DNA from 3 places in the Promicromonospora sp. NPDC060204 genome. Region 3 is predicted to be linked to each of the others. Evidence: riboswitches for the same ligand, from Rfam matches in the RefSeq annotation. Region 3 holds a riboswitch; each other region holds the start of a gene.
The links. Region 3 has a riboswitch for cyclic di-AMP ahead of ACFWEJ_RS25230 (C40 family peptidase). Riboswitches for the same ligand answer to the same signal wherever they lie in the genome.
Positions count from the first base shown of each region.

Region 1: it holds a riboswitch for cyclic di-AMP, as region 3 does, so the genes downstream of both, ACFWEJ_RS08420 (C40 family peptidase) here and ACFWEJ_RS25230 (C40 family peptidase) in region 3, are expected to answer to the same signal.
Region 2: it holds a riboswitch for cyclic di-AMP, as region 3 does, so the genes downstream of both, ACFWEJ_RS07530 (C40 family peptidase) here and ACFWEJ_RS25230 (C40 family peptidase) in region 3, are expected to answer to the same signal.

Region 1 covers NZ_JBHWZO010000045.1:21,806-26,768, forward strand. Annotated here, with positions in the region: gene ACFWEJ_RS08410 (ornithine cyclodeaminase family protein) at 1-154, shown strand, start outside; gene ACFWEJ_RS08415 (FAD-binding oxidoreductase) at 240-1,604, shown strand; cyclic di-AMP (ydaO/yuaA leader) riboswitch at 1,783-1,965, shown strand; gene ACFWEJ_RS08420 (C40 family peptidase) at 1,969-2,808, shown strand; gene ACFWEJ_RS08425 (purine-cytosine permease family protein) at 2,918-4,345, shown strand; gene ACFWEJ_RS08430 (cysteine hydrolase family protein) at 4,342-4,914, shown strand.
Region 2 covers NZ_JBHWZO010000039.1:2,591-7,553, reverse strand. Annotated here, with positions in the region: gene ACFWEJ_RS07540 (ABC transporter permease) at 1-1,055, shown strand, start outside; gene ACFWEJ_RS07535 (phytoene desaturase family protein) at 1,245-3,068, opposite strand; cyclic di-AMP (ydaO/yuaA leader) riboswitch at 3,197-3,376, shown strand; gene ACFWEJ_RS07530 (C40 family peptidase) at 3,377-4,261, shown strand; gene ACFWEJ_RS07525 (NAD(P)-dependent oxidoreductase) at 4,403-4,963, shown strand, end outside.
Region 3 covers NZ_JBHWZO010000294.1:45-5,007, reverse strand. Annotated here, with positions in the region: gene ACFWEJ_RS25245 (MHYT domain-containing protein) at 1-653, opposite strand, end outside; gene serC (phosphoserine transaminase) at 773-1,882, opposite strand; gene ACFWEJ_RS25235 (metal-dependent transcriptional regulator) at 1,965-2,681, shown strand; cyclic di-AMP (ydaO/yuaA leader) riboswitch at 2,834-3,026, shown strand; gene ACFWEJ_RS25230 (C40 family peptidase) at 3,179-3,823, shown strand; gene ACFWEJ_RS25225 (universal stress protein) at 3,986-4,963, shown strand, end outside.

The DNA of each region.
Region 1 (4,963 bases), on a different contig from region 3:
GACGGCCGGGGACCTGGTGCCGATGCGCGACGTCGTCACCGGCGCCGTCCGCCCCGACCCGGCGCGGCCGCTCGTCGTCAAGACCACCGGCATGTCGTGGGAGGACCTCGTGGTGGCCGAGGCGGTGCTCGCGGGCGCGCCACCTGGCGCGTGACCCAGGTCACGCAGCCCTCCGGTCACATCTTCCAGGCCTGGCGAGTCGACACCTTTGTTCGGCACACCAGCCTGGAAGGAACGTCATGACCTCAGCACTCGACACCCTGCGCCGCGACTTCGGCGGCGACCTCATCGAGCCGGGCGACGCCGACTACGAGTCGGTGGCACGCTCGCGCCTGGTCGCGGGCAGCCCGGCCTACGTCCTGCGGCCCAAGACCGTCGGCGACGTGCAGACAGCCGTCCGGTTCGCCTCCGACTCCGGGCTCGCCCTGTCGGTCCGCGGCGGCGGCCACAGCTTCCCCGGCTTCAGCACCAACGACGGCGGCATCGTGATCGACCTCGGCGAGCTCGCCGACGTCGAGGTGCTCGCCGCCGACCCTGCCGACCCCGAGCGCCACCTCGTGCGGATCGGCGGCGGCGCCACCTGGGGCCAGGTCGTGGACGCGCTGGCCCCGCACGACCTCGCGATCTCCTCCGGCGACACCCGGAGCGTCGGCGTCGGCGGCCTGACGCTGAGCGGCGGCATCGGCTGGAAGGTCCGCAAGTACGGGCTGGCCCTCGACAACGTCGTGGCCGCCCAGGTGGTCACCGCCGACGGCGGCGTCGTCACCGCGAGCGCCGACGAGCACCCGGACCTGTTCTGGGCGATCCGTGGCGGCGGCGGCAACTTCGGCGTCGTGACGTCGTTCGACTTCGCGGCGCACCGCACCACGCGCGTCTTCTTCGGCAAGGTCTCGTTCCCCGCGGCCGAGGCCGCCACCGTGCTCCAGGGCTGGGCGGACTACCTCCGCACCGCGCCGGAGGAGCTCACGTCCATCGCGAACCTCGCCAACCCGCTCGCAGGCGGGCCGGAGGCTCCGGTGGAGATCCACGTGGCCTTCGACGGCGACGACGCGGACGCCGCGGCGCGGGCCCTGGAGCCCCTCCGCAAGCTCGGGACGGTCGTCGCGGACGACGTCGAGCTGATGGCCTACGCGGACGTCCTGGTGGAGGGCGGGACGCCGCCGCCCGGCATCCACGTGGTGGCCCACGACGGCCTCGTGGACCAGGAGTCGGTCGCCGAGACCCTGCGGGTCCTCGCCGAGACCGGCACGTCGCCGGGCGCACCGTCGATCTCGATCCGGAGCCTCGGCGGCGCGGTGTCCCGCGTGCCGGGCGATGCCACCGCGTACGCCCACCGGGGCGCGGAGCTCATGGTCACGACCTTCACCGGGGGCCCGGCACCTGTGATCGAGGCCGCGCGGCCGGTGCTGGACGGGCTCTGGGGCCGGCTGGCTCCGTATCTCAGCGGGGCGTACGCGAACTTCCTCACGACAGCGGATGAGACGGACGTCACAGACGTCTACCCGAAGTCGACCTACGAGCGGCTCGCCTCGGTCAAGCGGCAGTACGACCCGAGCAACCTGTTCTCCCGGAACCACAATGTGCGACCTGGACAGATGTCCTAGTCGGGACCTTCGGCCCGGTGGGCGCCGCCCTCGATCCGGACGGCACCCACCGCATTAGCGTAGGTCGGACATTCCGGTCAATAGCTCCAGCCCCGACCGGGATGTCCGTAACGCGATCGTGACTTTCGGGCCCAGGCGGGCTACGGTCGGTCCCGCTCGCGGGGAATTCCGTGGGCACTCGTGGTGGACGCCGAGCCCTGTCACCGTCACGAGACTGCTCTGAACAAGATGACAGGGACGGGGGAACCAAGTACGTGGGCACCGCCAGGTGCCCTTGGGGTGAAGCCGCACCAGCAGGACGCGGCCGGGTCATTCTCCGATCCGAATCCGACAGCTCACCTCGTAGGCGCCGGGAGAAATTGCTGTGACCACACGCATGCCCGGGCGCCATCGTGCTGCCCACGCACCCCTCACCCCGCTGACCCCGATCTCACGTGCCGCATCCCGCGGCATCTCCGCGACCGCCCGCCGTGGCGCGGTCGTCGCCGCCGGATCGGGACTCCTCATCTCCCTGCTCGGTATCCCGGCCAACGCCGCCCCCGCGAACGACCCCAGCACGAACACCGCTGAGCTCGAGGCCGTGCGCGACGCCGTCCAGGACGCCACGCAGAAGTCGACCGACGCCGAGGTGGCCACCGCCGCCCTGACCACGGCGAAGGTGGACACCGCCCCCGCCGTGAAGGTCGCGGCGGACAGCGAGTTCGCGCTGGAGACCGGCACCATCAAGGTGACGCCGGCTCCCGAGCCTGAGCCGGAGCCCGAGCCCGTCGTCGAGGCTGAGCCTGTCGTCGAGGCCGAGCCCGCCAAGCAGGAGGTCAAGGCCACCGCTGTCGCCGAGAAGCCCGCGGAGAAGGCAGCCCCGGCCGCCAGCTCCGGGTCCAAGATCGTCGACATCGCCATGCAATACCTCGGCGTCCCGTACGTCTGGGCCGGTGCGACCCCCGCCGGGTTCGACTGCTCGGGCTTCACGTCCTACGTCTACGCCCAGATCGGCATCACCCTGCCGCACTCCTCGGCGGCGCAGCGCAATTCCGGCACCGAGGTCTCCGCGGCCGACGCGCTGCCGGGCGACATCATCTGGTCCCCGGGCCACGTCTCCATCTACACCGGCAACGGCATGCAGATCGAGGCCCCGGTCCCCGGCCAGACCGTCCGGGAGTCCAAGATCTGGCAGGACAGCCCGGTCTACCTCCGGATCAGCTGACACCTCCGGGCGTCCCGGCTCCACCGGAGCCGGCCTCCGGATCGCACGGCTCGAAGGGCCCGCACCAGCACGGTGCGGGCCCTTCGTGCGTCGTGGCAGGATCGCCACCATGAGCAGCGCGCCCACGAGCGTCGAGACCAATGCCCTGAACACCATCGACGAGGCCGAACGGCGCGGTTCGCCGCGCAACCTTTTCTGGCCGTGGTTCGGGGCCAACGTCTCGGTGCTCGGCCTGGGGTACGGCTCCTACCTGCTGGGGTTCGCCGTGTCGTTCTGGCAGGCGGTCGTGGTCGGCACCATCGGCATCGTGGTGTCGTTCCTGTTCTGCGGGTTCATCTCGCTGGCCGGCAAGCGCGGGTCGGCGCCCACGATGGTGCTCTCCCGGGCCGCGTTCGGCGTGCGGGGCAACAAGCTGCCCTCGCTGCTGTCGTGGATCCTCACGGTCGGCTGGGAGACGGTGCTCGTCGCGCTGGCCACGCTCGCGACGTCGACCGTGCTCGGGACGCTCGGTTGGGGCGGCGGCACCGTCACCAAGGTCATTGCCCTCGTGGTCGTGGCGGGCATCGTGGTCGTCGCGGGCGTCTTCGGCTTCGACCTCGTCATGCGGCTGCAGGTCGTCATCACGGTGCTGACCGCCGTGCTGACCGTCGTCTACATCGTCCTGGTGCTCGACCACATCGACTGGGCCGCGGTCGCCGCGATCCCCGCCGGCGGCAGCCCGCAGGTGATCGGCGGGCTCGTGTTCATGATGACCGGCTTCGGGCTCGGCTGGGTCAACATGGCCGCCGACTACTCGCGCTACCTGCCGCGCTCCGCATCCGGGCGGGGCATCGTCGGGTGGACCACGCTGGGCGCCTCGCTGGCCCCCGTCGTCCTGCTCGTGTTCGGCCTGCTGCTCGCCGGCTCCGACCCCGTGCTCAACGAGGCGATCGGCGCCGACCCGATCGGCGCCCTGTCCACGATCCTGCCCACCTGGTTCCTCATCCCGTTCATCGTGGTCGCCCTGGCCGGTCTGATCGGCGGCGCCGCCCTCGACATCTACTCCTCCGGGCTCGCGCTGCTCTCCCTGGGGCTGCCCGCGCCGCGCTGGGTGGCCGCCGCGATCGACGGCGCGCTCATGGTCGTCGGCGCGATCTACGTCGTCTTCGTCGCCGACTCCTTCATCGGCCCGTTCCAGGGCTTCCTCATCACCCTCGGCGTCCCCGTGGCCGCCTGGTGCGGCGTGCTGCTCGCCGACATCCTGCTGCGCCGCCGTGACTACGCCGACGACGACCTGTACGACCCGGCCGGCCGGTACGGCTCCGTGAACTGGGCCGCCGTCCTGCTCGTGGTCGTCGGCACCGGCGTCGGCTGGGGCCTGGTGACCAACACCTACGCACCCTGGCTGCAGTGGCAGGGCTACCTGCTCGGCCCCCTCGGCGGGGCGGACGGCGACTGGGCGTGGGCCAACCTCGGCGTGCTGGTCGCCCTGGTGATCGGGTTCGCCGGGACGCTCCTGCTGAGCGCCCGCGCGGTGCGGCGGCAGGAGGAGCGATGAGCGCGCCGGACGCCGTCGGGGCGGACGCCGCGCTGGTCGTGATCGACATGCAGGACGTGTTCGCCGTCCCGCCCAGCCCGTGGGCCTCCCCCGACTACCCGCGCGCGCTCGCCGGGACCCGGCGCCTGCTCCCCGCGTTCACGGGCCGCACCGTCCTCACGCGGTACGTCGCCCCCGCCGTGCCCGACGGCGCCTGGCGCGCCTACTTCGACCAGTGGCCGTTCGCGCTCGTGCCCGAGGACGACCCGCTGTACGAGATCACCGACCTCGCCGACGTCGTCGCCGCGGGCGCGCCCGTCGTCACGCGCACCACCTTCGGCAAGTGGGGCCCGGAGCTGGCAGCCGCCACGCGCGACGCCGGCACGCTCGTGCTGGCAGGCGTGGCCACCGACTGCTGCGTCATCTCCACCGCGCTGGCCGCAGCCGACGCGGGCCGCCGGGTGCTGGTCGTCGAGGACGCGTGCGCGGGCTCGACGCCGGAGAACCACGAGCGCGCCCTGGAGATCATGCGGCTGTACGCCCCGCTGATCGAGGTCACGACGGCGGCCGACGTGCTCGGTGCGCTCTGAGGTCGGTGTCGGGCACGCCCGGGGCGCACGGCCTGGTCACGCGGGCCTC
Region 2 (4,963 bases), on a different contig from region 3:
GCACCGCGCACCCGCTCGATGTCGCGCTCACGTCGTGGACCGGGCCGCTGGACGCCGACGTGCTGGACCAGGTGCGGGCCACGCCCGGCGTGGGCGAGGCGATCGCCGTCGACGGCGTGCTGGTGGACCTGACCGGGGATGACGCAGCCGGGGGCGACACGGCGGGAGGCGAGGCAGCCGGGGGCGACACAGCCGGGGGCGACGTGACCGGGGCCGACCGGCCGCTCCTGCTGCTCGGCGCGCCGGACGCGAGTGCGGTCGCCCGGGACGGCGGGGCGTTCGCCCGGGTCGAGCCGGGCACGGTCGCGCTGGACGCGGACGTGTACGGAGACGACCCGGCGCAGCGGCTCGGCGACGGGACCGCCGGCACGGTGACGGCGAGCACCACCGGGGACGGCGGGCACGACGTCGCCGCCTCGCCCGTGGACCTGCGGGTCACCACGGGTTCGGGCTGGGGCGGGGCCGGCATCGTCGCACCGGAGACGCTGACCTCCCTGGGCTCGCCGCAGACGTACGCGGTGTGGGTCCGCGCCTCGGCCGACGCCGACCCGGTCGCGCTCCTCGCCGACCTGGACACGCTGGCCGACGCGGCCGGCGTCGACGTCGACAACGGGCTCCGCGCCGAGGTGGCCGACAACCAGATGCTGGGGACCATCACGGCCGCGACGCTCGGGCTGCTGGGCATCTCCGTGGTGATCGCGCTGATCGGGATCGCGAACACGCTCGGGCTGTCCGTGCTGGAGCGGGTCCGCGAGCACGCGATGCTGCGCGCGCTCGGCCTCACCCGCCGGCAGCTGCGGCGCATGCTGGCGGCCGAGGCCGTGCTGCTGTCCATGACCGCGACCCTGCTCGGCACGGTGCTCGGCGTGGGGTTCGCCTGGGTGGGCTACGAGACGTTCGTGCAGACGGCGCTCGACGCCGCGACCTGGCGCGTCCCGTGGGCCGAGCTCGCCGCCGTCGTGCCGGTGGGCGCCCTGGCGGGCCTGCTGGCCGCCGTCCTCCCGGCCCGCCGGGCGTCCGCCGTCACCCCGACGACGGCCCTGACCCTCGACTGAGGACCTGCGCCTGCTGACCTCGGTTCAGCAGGCCGCAGACGACCATGAACCTCGGAGTTCCGGTCGCCCACGGCCTGCTGAACCAAGGTCAGCCGGCGTTGACCACAGCGGTTGCTGCCAGCAGAGGCGCCGACCTGGCAGCAGGTGCTGTGGTCAACACCGAGGGTCTGCCGATGGGTCGGGCGGGGGTCAGCGGGCCGGGGACTCCAGGACCGCCATCGCCGCCGCGCGGCCCGGGATGCCGCTCACGCCGCCGCCGCGGCGGGCTCCGGCGCCGGCGAGCAGCACCCGCGGGTGCGCGGTCGCCACGCCCCAGCGCTCGGCGGCGCCGCCGACGCCGACGCCGACGTCGGCTCCGACGCCCAGCCCGGTCGCGGCCCCGGCGTCCGCAGGCCCGGCCCCGCCCGATCCGGCCACGCCCGACCCGGTCCCGCCCGACCCGGCCGCGCCCGCCCCCGCCGACGACGACCCAGCGCCTGACTCGGCACCCGACCGTTCCTCCGCGAAGGGCCAGCTCAGGTCGCGGTGGAAGATGTGCCCGCCCGGCAGCCCCACGTCGCCCTCCAGGTCCACGGGGGTGCGCACCTCCAGGCAGGGGGCGCCGTCGGCGTCGAGCGCGAGCACGTCCTCGATGGGCTCGGCCAGCACCGTGTTCAGGGACGCGAGGGTGGCCGCCAGGGCCCGCTGGCGGGCGCCGTCGGGGTCCGCGCGGAAGAGCCGGGCCGGCATGTGCAGCCCGAACAGCGTGATGGTCTGCGCCTCGGTCGCGGCGAGCTCCGGGCCGAGGATCGTCCGGTCGGACAGCGTGTGGCAGTAGATCTCGCTCGGCGGCAGGTCGGGGATGCGTCCGGCGGCCGCCTGCGCGTAGGCGTCCTGGAGCTGGGTGAGCGACTCGTTGACGTGCAGCGTTCCACTGAACGCCGCCACGGGGTCGACGTCGTCGCGCAGCCTGGGCAGCCGGCGCAGCAGCATGTTCACCTTGAGCTGGGCGCCCTCGGGCCCCGGTCCGGCAGCCCCGGCCGACCCCGGCTCCGCGGAGGACGAACCGGAGGACGACCCGGAGGCCGCACCGGAGGCCGCACCCCGCCCGGCCGCGGCGAGCAGCCGCTCCAGCTCGGCCGGCGCGCACCCGGCCAGCACGTGCCCGGCGGTCACGCCCCGGGTGCGCCCGTCGGCGTCGGTCCAGGCCACGTCGGCCCCCACGGCCCCGGGGTCGACGGCGGTGACGGTCGCCGAGGTGACGATCGTGGCGCCGGCCGCCACCGCGGCGTCGCGCAGGGCGCCGGAGACGGCGCCCATGCCGCCCACCGGCACGTCCCAGTCGCCGGTACCGTTGCCGATCACGTGGTAGAGGAAGCAGCGGTTCTGCCGCAGGGACGGCTCGTCGACGTCGGCGAACGTGCCGATCAGGCCGTCGGTGGCGGCGACGCCCCGCACGACGTCGTCGGCGAAGGTGCGGCGCAGCACCTCACCGAGGGGCTCCTCGAAGAGGGCGCGCCAGGCCTCCTCGCCCACACCGTCGGCGACGAGGTGCCGCACCGCGGAGCGCGGGAGCAGGGGCTCGGTGAGCGTCGGGGCGAGGCGGCGGGCCACCTCGGCGGTCATCGCGTAGAACCGGCCCCAGGCCTCGAAGTCGGCGTCGGATCCGGTCAGGCGCCGGAACGAGGCGCGGGTGGCGGCGTCGTCCTGGGTATCGACCAGCAGGCCGCCGTCGGCCACGGGGGTGTAGGAAGAGAAGCGGCGGCGGATGAGGCGGACCGGGAGACCGAGCTCGTCGACGATCCGGCGCGGGAGGAGCGAGACGAGGTAGGAGTAGCGCGACAGGCGGGCGTCGACGCCCGCGAACGGGCGGGCCGAGACGGCGGCGCCGCCCACGTGGTCGGCGCGCTCCAGGACGAGGACCGAGCGCCCGCCGCGGGCCGCGTAGGCCGCCGCGGTGAGGCCGTTGTGACCGCCGCCGACGACGACGACGTCGTACCGCGCGCGCAGGGGGTCGAGCAGGGAATCGGGCATGCACGCCATGGTGACACGCGGCACTCATTGCCAGGAACGTTCCATCACAAGACGGTATGTGACCTAATCGTGACATTTACGCAACGGACGAGTACGGTCGATCTCGCCGCTCCAGCAACGGGGAGGTCCAGGCCCGGACGCCGAATCCTGTCACCGGTCCTGAGCAGCCAGAACGTGACAGGGGCGGGGGAACCAGGTAAGCCGGGCACGCGAGTGTCCTCGGGGTGAAGCCTCCTTGTGAGGCCGGGTGATCGCTCTCCCCATCCGAACCCGACAGCTCACCTCGTAGGCGTCCGAGGAGATCACTGGTGACCGTACTCACCGACCGCACCCATGACTGGGCGGACGACCAGGCAAACCGACCCAGCAACCGGGGGCGGCACCGCGCCGAGGGCCCCGCTCTCACCCCCTTCACCGCTCTGACCCAGACAGCAGCCGAGAATGCCGCCCGTACCGGCGCCATCGCGGTCGTCACGTCCGGCATGCTCGCGTCGGTCTTCACCCAGACCGCCCACACCGCGCCTGCCGAGTCCCACACCCAGACCACGCTCGCGAACAAGACGTTCGACACCAAGACCCGCGCGGGCCTGGCCGAGAACCTCGTGACCAAGGTCGAGGTCGCCCACGACGCCGACTTCCAGTCCGAGAAGGGTCGCGTCACCGTGACCCCGTACGCCGAGACGGACGCCGGCATCGCCGAGGCCAAGGCGAAGGCGGAGGCCGAGGCGCGCGCCAAGGCAGAGGCGGAAGCCAAGGCGAAGGCCGAGGCGGAGGCGAAGGCCGCCGCCGAGGCTGCGGCGGCAGCAGCCGCCGAGGCCGAGGCCGCCGCGGCGGCAGCGTCCGAGTCCTCCGCGGACCTCGGCCAGCAGGCCGTCAACCTCGCCCTCGAGTACGTGGGCGTGCCCTACGTGTGGGGCGGAGCCTCCCCCAGCGGCTTCGACTGCTCCGGGCTCATCCAGTACGTCTACGCCCAGCTCGGGGTCAGCCTCCCGCACAGCTCGGCCTCGATGTCGACCGTCGGCTACCAGGTCTCCGCCGCGGAGGCCCAGCCGGGCGACATCGTCTGGACGTCCGGCCATGTCTCGCTCTACGCGGGCAACGGCATGGTCGTCGAGGCCCAGCAGGAGGGCGTCCCCGTGCACTACACGGAGATGTGGCAGACCAACCCGGTCTTCATCCGGGTGACGGGCTGACGCCTCCCGGCACATCACGCAGCACCCGCACGACTCGCAAGAACCCCCGGCGCAGAGCGCCCGCCCGGCCGTCCCGAGGTTCCCCTCGGGCAAGCCGGACGGGCGCTCTGCTTCGTGCCCCGGTCGGGTAACGTCCCCGGCGTGAAGATCCTCGTACCGGACGTGCCCTTCGACCTCGACTTCCCGTCCCTGCTGCCCGACGGCGGAGCCTCCTTCGCGCCCGGCGGCACCGACACCGTCGCCACCTACGCGATGAACGAGCCGATCCCCGCCGAGCACACCGACGCCGAGCTGCTCGTCACCTGGTCCAGCCCGCCCAAGATCGTGGCCGACGCCGCCGAGCGGCTGACCGGCCTGCGCTGGGTGCAGACCCTGTCGGCGGGGCCGGACGTCGCGCTGCGCTCCGGGTTCGCGCCCGACGTCGTCATCTCGTCGGGGCAGTCGCTGCACGACGACACCGTCACCGAGCACGCGCTGGCCCTGATCCTGGCGTCGGTCCGCCGGATCGACGTGTCCCTGGCCGCGCAGCGGGAGCACCGCTGGGCCAAGGAGATCGCGTTCGCCCAGGCCGACGGCGTCACCGGCCGCGAGTACTCGCTCGACGGCGCGCGCGTGACGATCTGGGGCTTCGGGTCGATCGCCCTGCGGCTGGCCCCGCTGCTCACCGCGCTCGGCGCGCAGGTCACGGGCGTCGCCTCGCGG
Region 3 (4,963 bases):
AGCGGCACGAGCAGCTGCATCGTCGACGCGCCGGCGGGGACGGTGTCGACGGGGTTGACGACGGAGACGCCGGCCATGCCCGTGTAGTGCATGCCGGTCACCGCGATCCCCATCACCAGGGTGGCCACGATGGTCGCGAGCATGCCGCGGATGTGGACCGTGCACCACAGCGCCGCGGTCGCCGCGACGATCGCGATGGCGACCGACGTGATGACGTAGACCGGGTTGTAGACGACCTGCGCGGACATCTCCATCGCTTCCATGCCCATGTAGTGCATGGCCGCGACGCCGGAGCCGGCGAGCGCGCCGCCGACGAGCATCGCCGGCAGCTTGCGCTTGCCCAGCTCGGTGATGAACAGGCCGGCGCCGACCACGACGATCGCGATCGCCGCGCTGAGGAGGGTCTCGGGGATGTTGTACCGGATGGTCACGCCCGAGGCGGAGAAACCGAGCATGGCGACGAAGTGCATCACCCAGATCCCGGTACCGCCGAGGGCGATGGCGCCGAAGACGAGCCACGCCGCACGTGCGCCGCCCGAAGCCGCTCGGGCTCTGGACGTGCACGCAAGGCCCGTCGCTGCGCCGGTGCACGAGATCGCGTACGCCAGGATGGGCGTCACGATCCCGAAGGTGAAGTGGTCGATCACTGGCATCTTGTTGAACAGCCCCTCAGAATGGTTCCCTCTGTTGCGGAAACGTTACAGAGTCCCTGTGTACCGGACAATAGGCAGAACTCCCCGTCGAAGGGGTATTGCGGACGTGATCAGGCTGGTCAGAAGCGTTCGACGAGATAGTCGATGCACGCGGTGAGCGCGGCGACGTCGTCGGGCTCGACGGCGGGGTACATGCCGACGCGGAGCTGGTTGCGCCCGAGCTTCCGGTAGGCGAACACGTCCTGGACGCCGTTGGCGCGTAGCTCGGAGAGTACCCGTCCGGCGTCGATCTCGTCGGTCAGGTCGATGGTGCCGACCACCGTGGACCGCTCCTCCGGGCGCCGCACGAACGGCGTCGCCCACGGGCGGGCGTCGGCCCAGGAGTAGAGGGTCTCGGCCGACGTCGCGCACCGCTCCGCCGACCACTTCAGGCCGCCCTGCTCCAGGAGCCACTCCACCTGGTCGGCCAGGAGCAGCAGCGTCGCGATGGCCGGCGTGTTCAGGGTCTGGTCCAGGCGCGAGTTCTGGATCGCGGTGGTGAGGGACAGGAACTCCGGCACCCAGCGGCCCGAGGCCTCGATCCGCGCCGCGCGCTCGACGGCCGCGGGGGAGAGGACCGCCAGCCACAGGCCGCCGTCGGCGGCGAACACCTTCTGCGGGGCGAAGTAGTAGGCATCGGTCTGGCGCAGGTCGACCGGCAGCGCGCCGGCCCCGGACGTCCCGTCGGTGAGCACGACGGCGCCGTCCGGCCCGGACGGGCGCAGCACCGGGGCCATGGCCCCGGTGGAGGTCTCGTTGTGCGGGGTGGCGTAGGTGTCGACGTCGTCGGCGGCCTCCAGGTAGGCGACCGTGCCCGGCTCCGCCTCGATCACCTGGGACGGCTCGAGGAAGGGCGCCCGCGACGTGGCGGTGGCGAACTTGGCGCCGAACTCGCCGAAGGACGCGTGCTGCGCCTTGCGTTCCACGAGGCACAGCGTGGCGACGTCCCAGAAGGCGGTGGAGCCGCCGTTGCCGAGCGCGACCTCGTACCCGTCGGGCGCGCCGAGCAGCTCCGTGACACCCTCGCGAATGCGGCGGACCACGTCCTTGACGGGCGCCTGGCGATGCGAGGTACCGAGCACGTGGGCGTTCGCCACGAGATGATCTACCTGTCCCGGGCGCACCTTGGAGGGGCCTGAGCCGAAACGGCCGTCGGTGGGCAGCAGGTGTGTCGGGATTGTCAGTGGCACAGAACTAGACTAGAACCTGGGCCGACGCCCGGGGCGCCGAGCCCAGGGCGACTGGACGGCTGCGTGCATGACGGGAGCTGACGTGACGGATCTGATCGACACCACCGAGATGTACCTCAAGACGATCTACGAGCTCGACGAGGAGGGCATCACCCCTCTGCGCGCGCGCATCGCGGAGCGCCTGGGGCACTCCGGACCGACGGTGTCGCAGACGGTCGCGCGCATGGAGCGCGACGGACTCGTGATCGTGACCGGGGACCGCCACCTGGAGCTCACCGAGCTCGGGCACGACAAGGCGATGCGCGTGATGCGCAAGCACCGCCTCGCGGAGCGCCTGCTGACCGACGTGATCAAGCTCGACTGGGAGCACGTGCACGTCGAGGCCTGCCGCTGGGAGCACGTGATGAGCGACCTCGTGGAGAAGCGCCTCGTCGGCCTGCTCGACCACCCGCACCACGACCCGTACGGCAACCCGATCCCCGGCCTGTCGGAGCTCGGCGAGGCCTACACCGACGTGCCGTTCCTGGCCGGGGTCATCTCGCTGCCCTCCGCGTTCGAGGCGGCGGCGAAGAAGGGCGTGAAGGGCGAGCCGCTCGCGGCGTCCCTCACGCGGATCGCGGAGCCGCTGCAGACGGACGTCGAGCTCCTGGCCCGCCTGTCCGACGCCGGCCTCGTGCCCGGCTCGCGGATCACGGCCGAGCTCAGCGACGGGACCTACACGGTGACCGTCGACGGCGCCGGGACCGCGCTGGAGCTCGGCGAGGACCTGGCGCGCCACCTCTTCGTCGCGACCGCCTGAACCGCACCCCGAGGGTGTCCCAAACCTTCCGCTTTGTCGGAAAGGTGAGGCCACGTTCCCGACACGCCATGACATTCGTTGCCGGAACGTGACATCGGGGGTGAGGTCGGGTACGTTCGGACCGCTCCCGCGGAGTTTATTCCGAGGGAGTCTCCGGACGGACGCCGAACTCTGTCACCGGCCGGGGCCCCAAGACGACCGCATGACAGAGGCGGGGGACCCACCGTTGGGCGCCAGGGTGCGTCCTAGGGGTGAAGCCGGGTAATCCTTCGGGAATGCACGGCCGGGTGATTTCTCCCACCCGAACCCGACAGCTGACCTCGAAGGCGTACAAGGAGAGGTACTACGTGACCGCACGTACCACCCGCGCACGCCATCGTGCTGCGCGACGCCCCGTGACTCCGCTCACCGAGCTTGCTCAGAACGCCGCCGTTGGTCGTCGTACCGCGGTTGCCGCCGCAGGTGGCGCGCTCCTGGTCTCCACTTTCGGTGGCGCGATGGCAGCGCAGGCCGCTCCGATGGAGACCGGCCACGCCAAGATGAACTCGGTGGACCTCAACGCGCTGACGTCCCAGGCCCGCGAGTCCCTGTCGAACGCACCTGTCGTGACCGTCGCGCCCGACGCCGAGCTGAGCGTCGAGAAGTCCGCCGTCTCGGTGGTCTCGGCCGCCGACAACGAGGACTACCAGGCCGAGCTGGCCGCCCAGGAAGCCGAGGAGGCCGCTGAGGCGGCCGCCGCCGAGGCGGCAGAGGCCGCGGCCAGCGCCGTGTCGACCGCCTCCTCGTCCGTCGACATCCCGGCGTCGGCGATCGGCAACTCCGTGATCTCCATCGCCAGCCGCTACATCGGTGTCCCGTACGTCTCCGGCGGCTCCAGCCCGAGTGGTTTCGACTGCTCGGGCTTTACTTCGTACGTCTTCGCGCAGCTCGGTATCTCGCTGCCGCACTCCTCGTCGGCGCAGGCCGGCTACGGCACCCAGGTGCCGGCGTCGCAGGCCCAGCCGGGCGACCTGATGTGGACCCCCGGGCACGTCTCGATCTACGCCGGTGGCAACACCATGATCGACGCGTCCAAGCCGGGCACCGTGGTCGACTTCCGCACCATCTGGCAGTCGAACCCCACGTTCATCCGCCTGGGCTGACCGCAGCCACGCAGTACCGCAGCAGAGCGCCTGTCCGGGAAATTCGGGCGGGCGCTCTGCTTTGCCATCTTTCTGCCGTCTTTTTGCCTCCGGACACCCACGACCGGCGCCCCGCCGGTAGCGTTGGAGGGCAAAGATGCACTGCTGAGGAAAGGACTGGCGATGACACGATCCGAGGTCGTACTGGTCGGGGTGGACGGATCGGCCGCGAGTCTGCACGCGCTGGACTGGGCTACCGCCTACGCGCACCGCGTGGGCTGGGCGCTGCACATCGTGTGCAGCTACTCCCTGCCGTCGTTCACCGCCGCGTCGCTCGACGGCGGGTACGCCGCGCTGGACGACACGACGATCCAGGAGGGCGCCAAGGCGGTCCTGGTCGAGGCGGAGAACCGCGTGGCCGACGCCGGGGTCCGCGCCACGACGGAGGTCGCGACCGGTGACGCCGCGGGCGTGCTCGTGGAGCTGTCCGCCGACTACGGGCTCGCCGTGGTCGGGACCCGGGGCCGGGGCGGGTTCACGGAGCGGCTGCTGGGCACGGTGTCGTCCGCGCTCCCCGCACACGCGAAGTGCCCGGTGGTGGTGGTGCCGCTGCGCGCCGAGACCAACCGCGGCGTCTCCTGGACGCCGCCGGACCTCGAGTCGGACGAGCCGGCCGCTGCGCCGGCCGCGTCGGACGCCGAGGCGGGCGGGGTCGCCGAGATCCGGGAGGTGCGCCGGATCGTCGTCGGCGTGGACGGGTCGCCGCAGGCCGAGCGGGCGCTGCAGCACGCGATCGTGCAGGCCAACGCGTGGGGTGCGGAGCTGACCGCCGTCACGGGCGTGCCCGTGGGGAACGCCGGGATGCTGGCGTGGCTGCCGTCCTCGATCGACCGGGAGCAGGTGCTGGCCGACATCGGTGCCGGCATGGACGTGCTGATCGACCGGTACGAGGCCCTGAACCCGGGCCTGCGGATCCGGCGGATCGTGCTCGACGGCACGGGCGCCGAGCTGCTGACGGAGTTCTCGACGGCGTCGGACCTCGTGGTCGTGGGCTCACGCGGTCGCGGCGGCTTCCGCGGGCTGCTGCTGGGCTCGACCAGCCAGGCCGTGCTGCACCACGCGGCGTGCCCGGTGCTCGTGGTGAACAAGCACTGCCCGGAG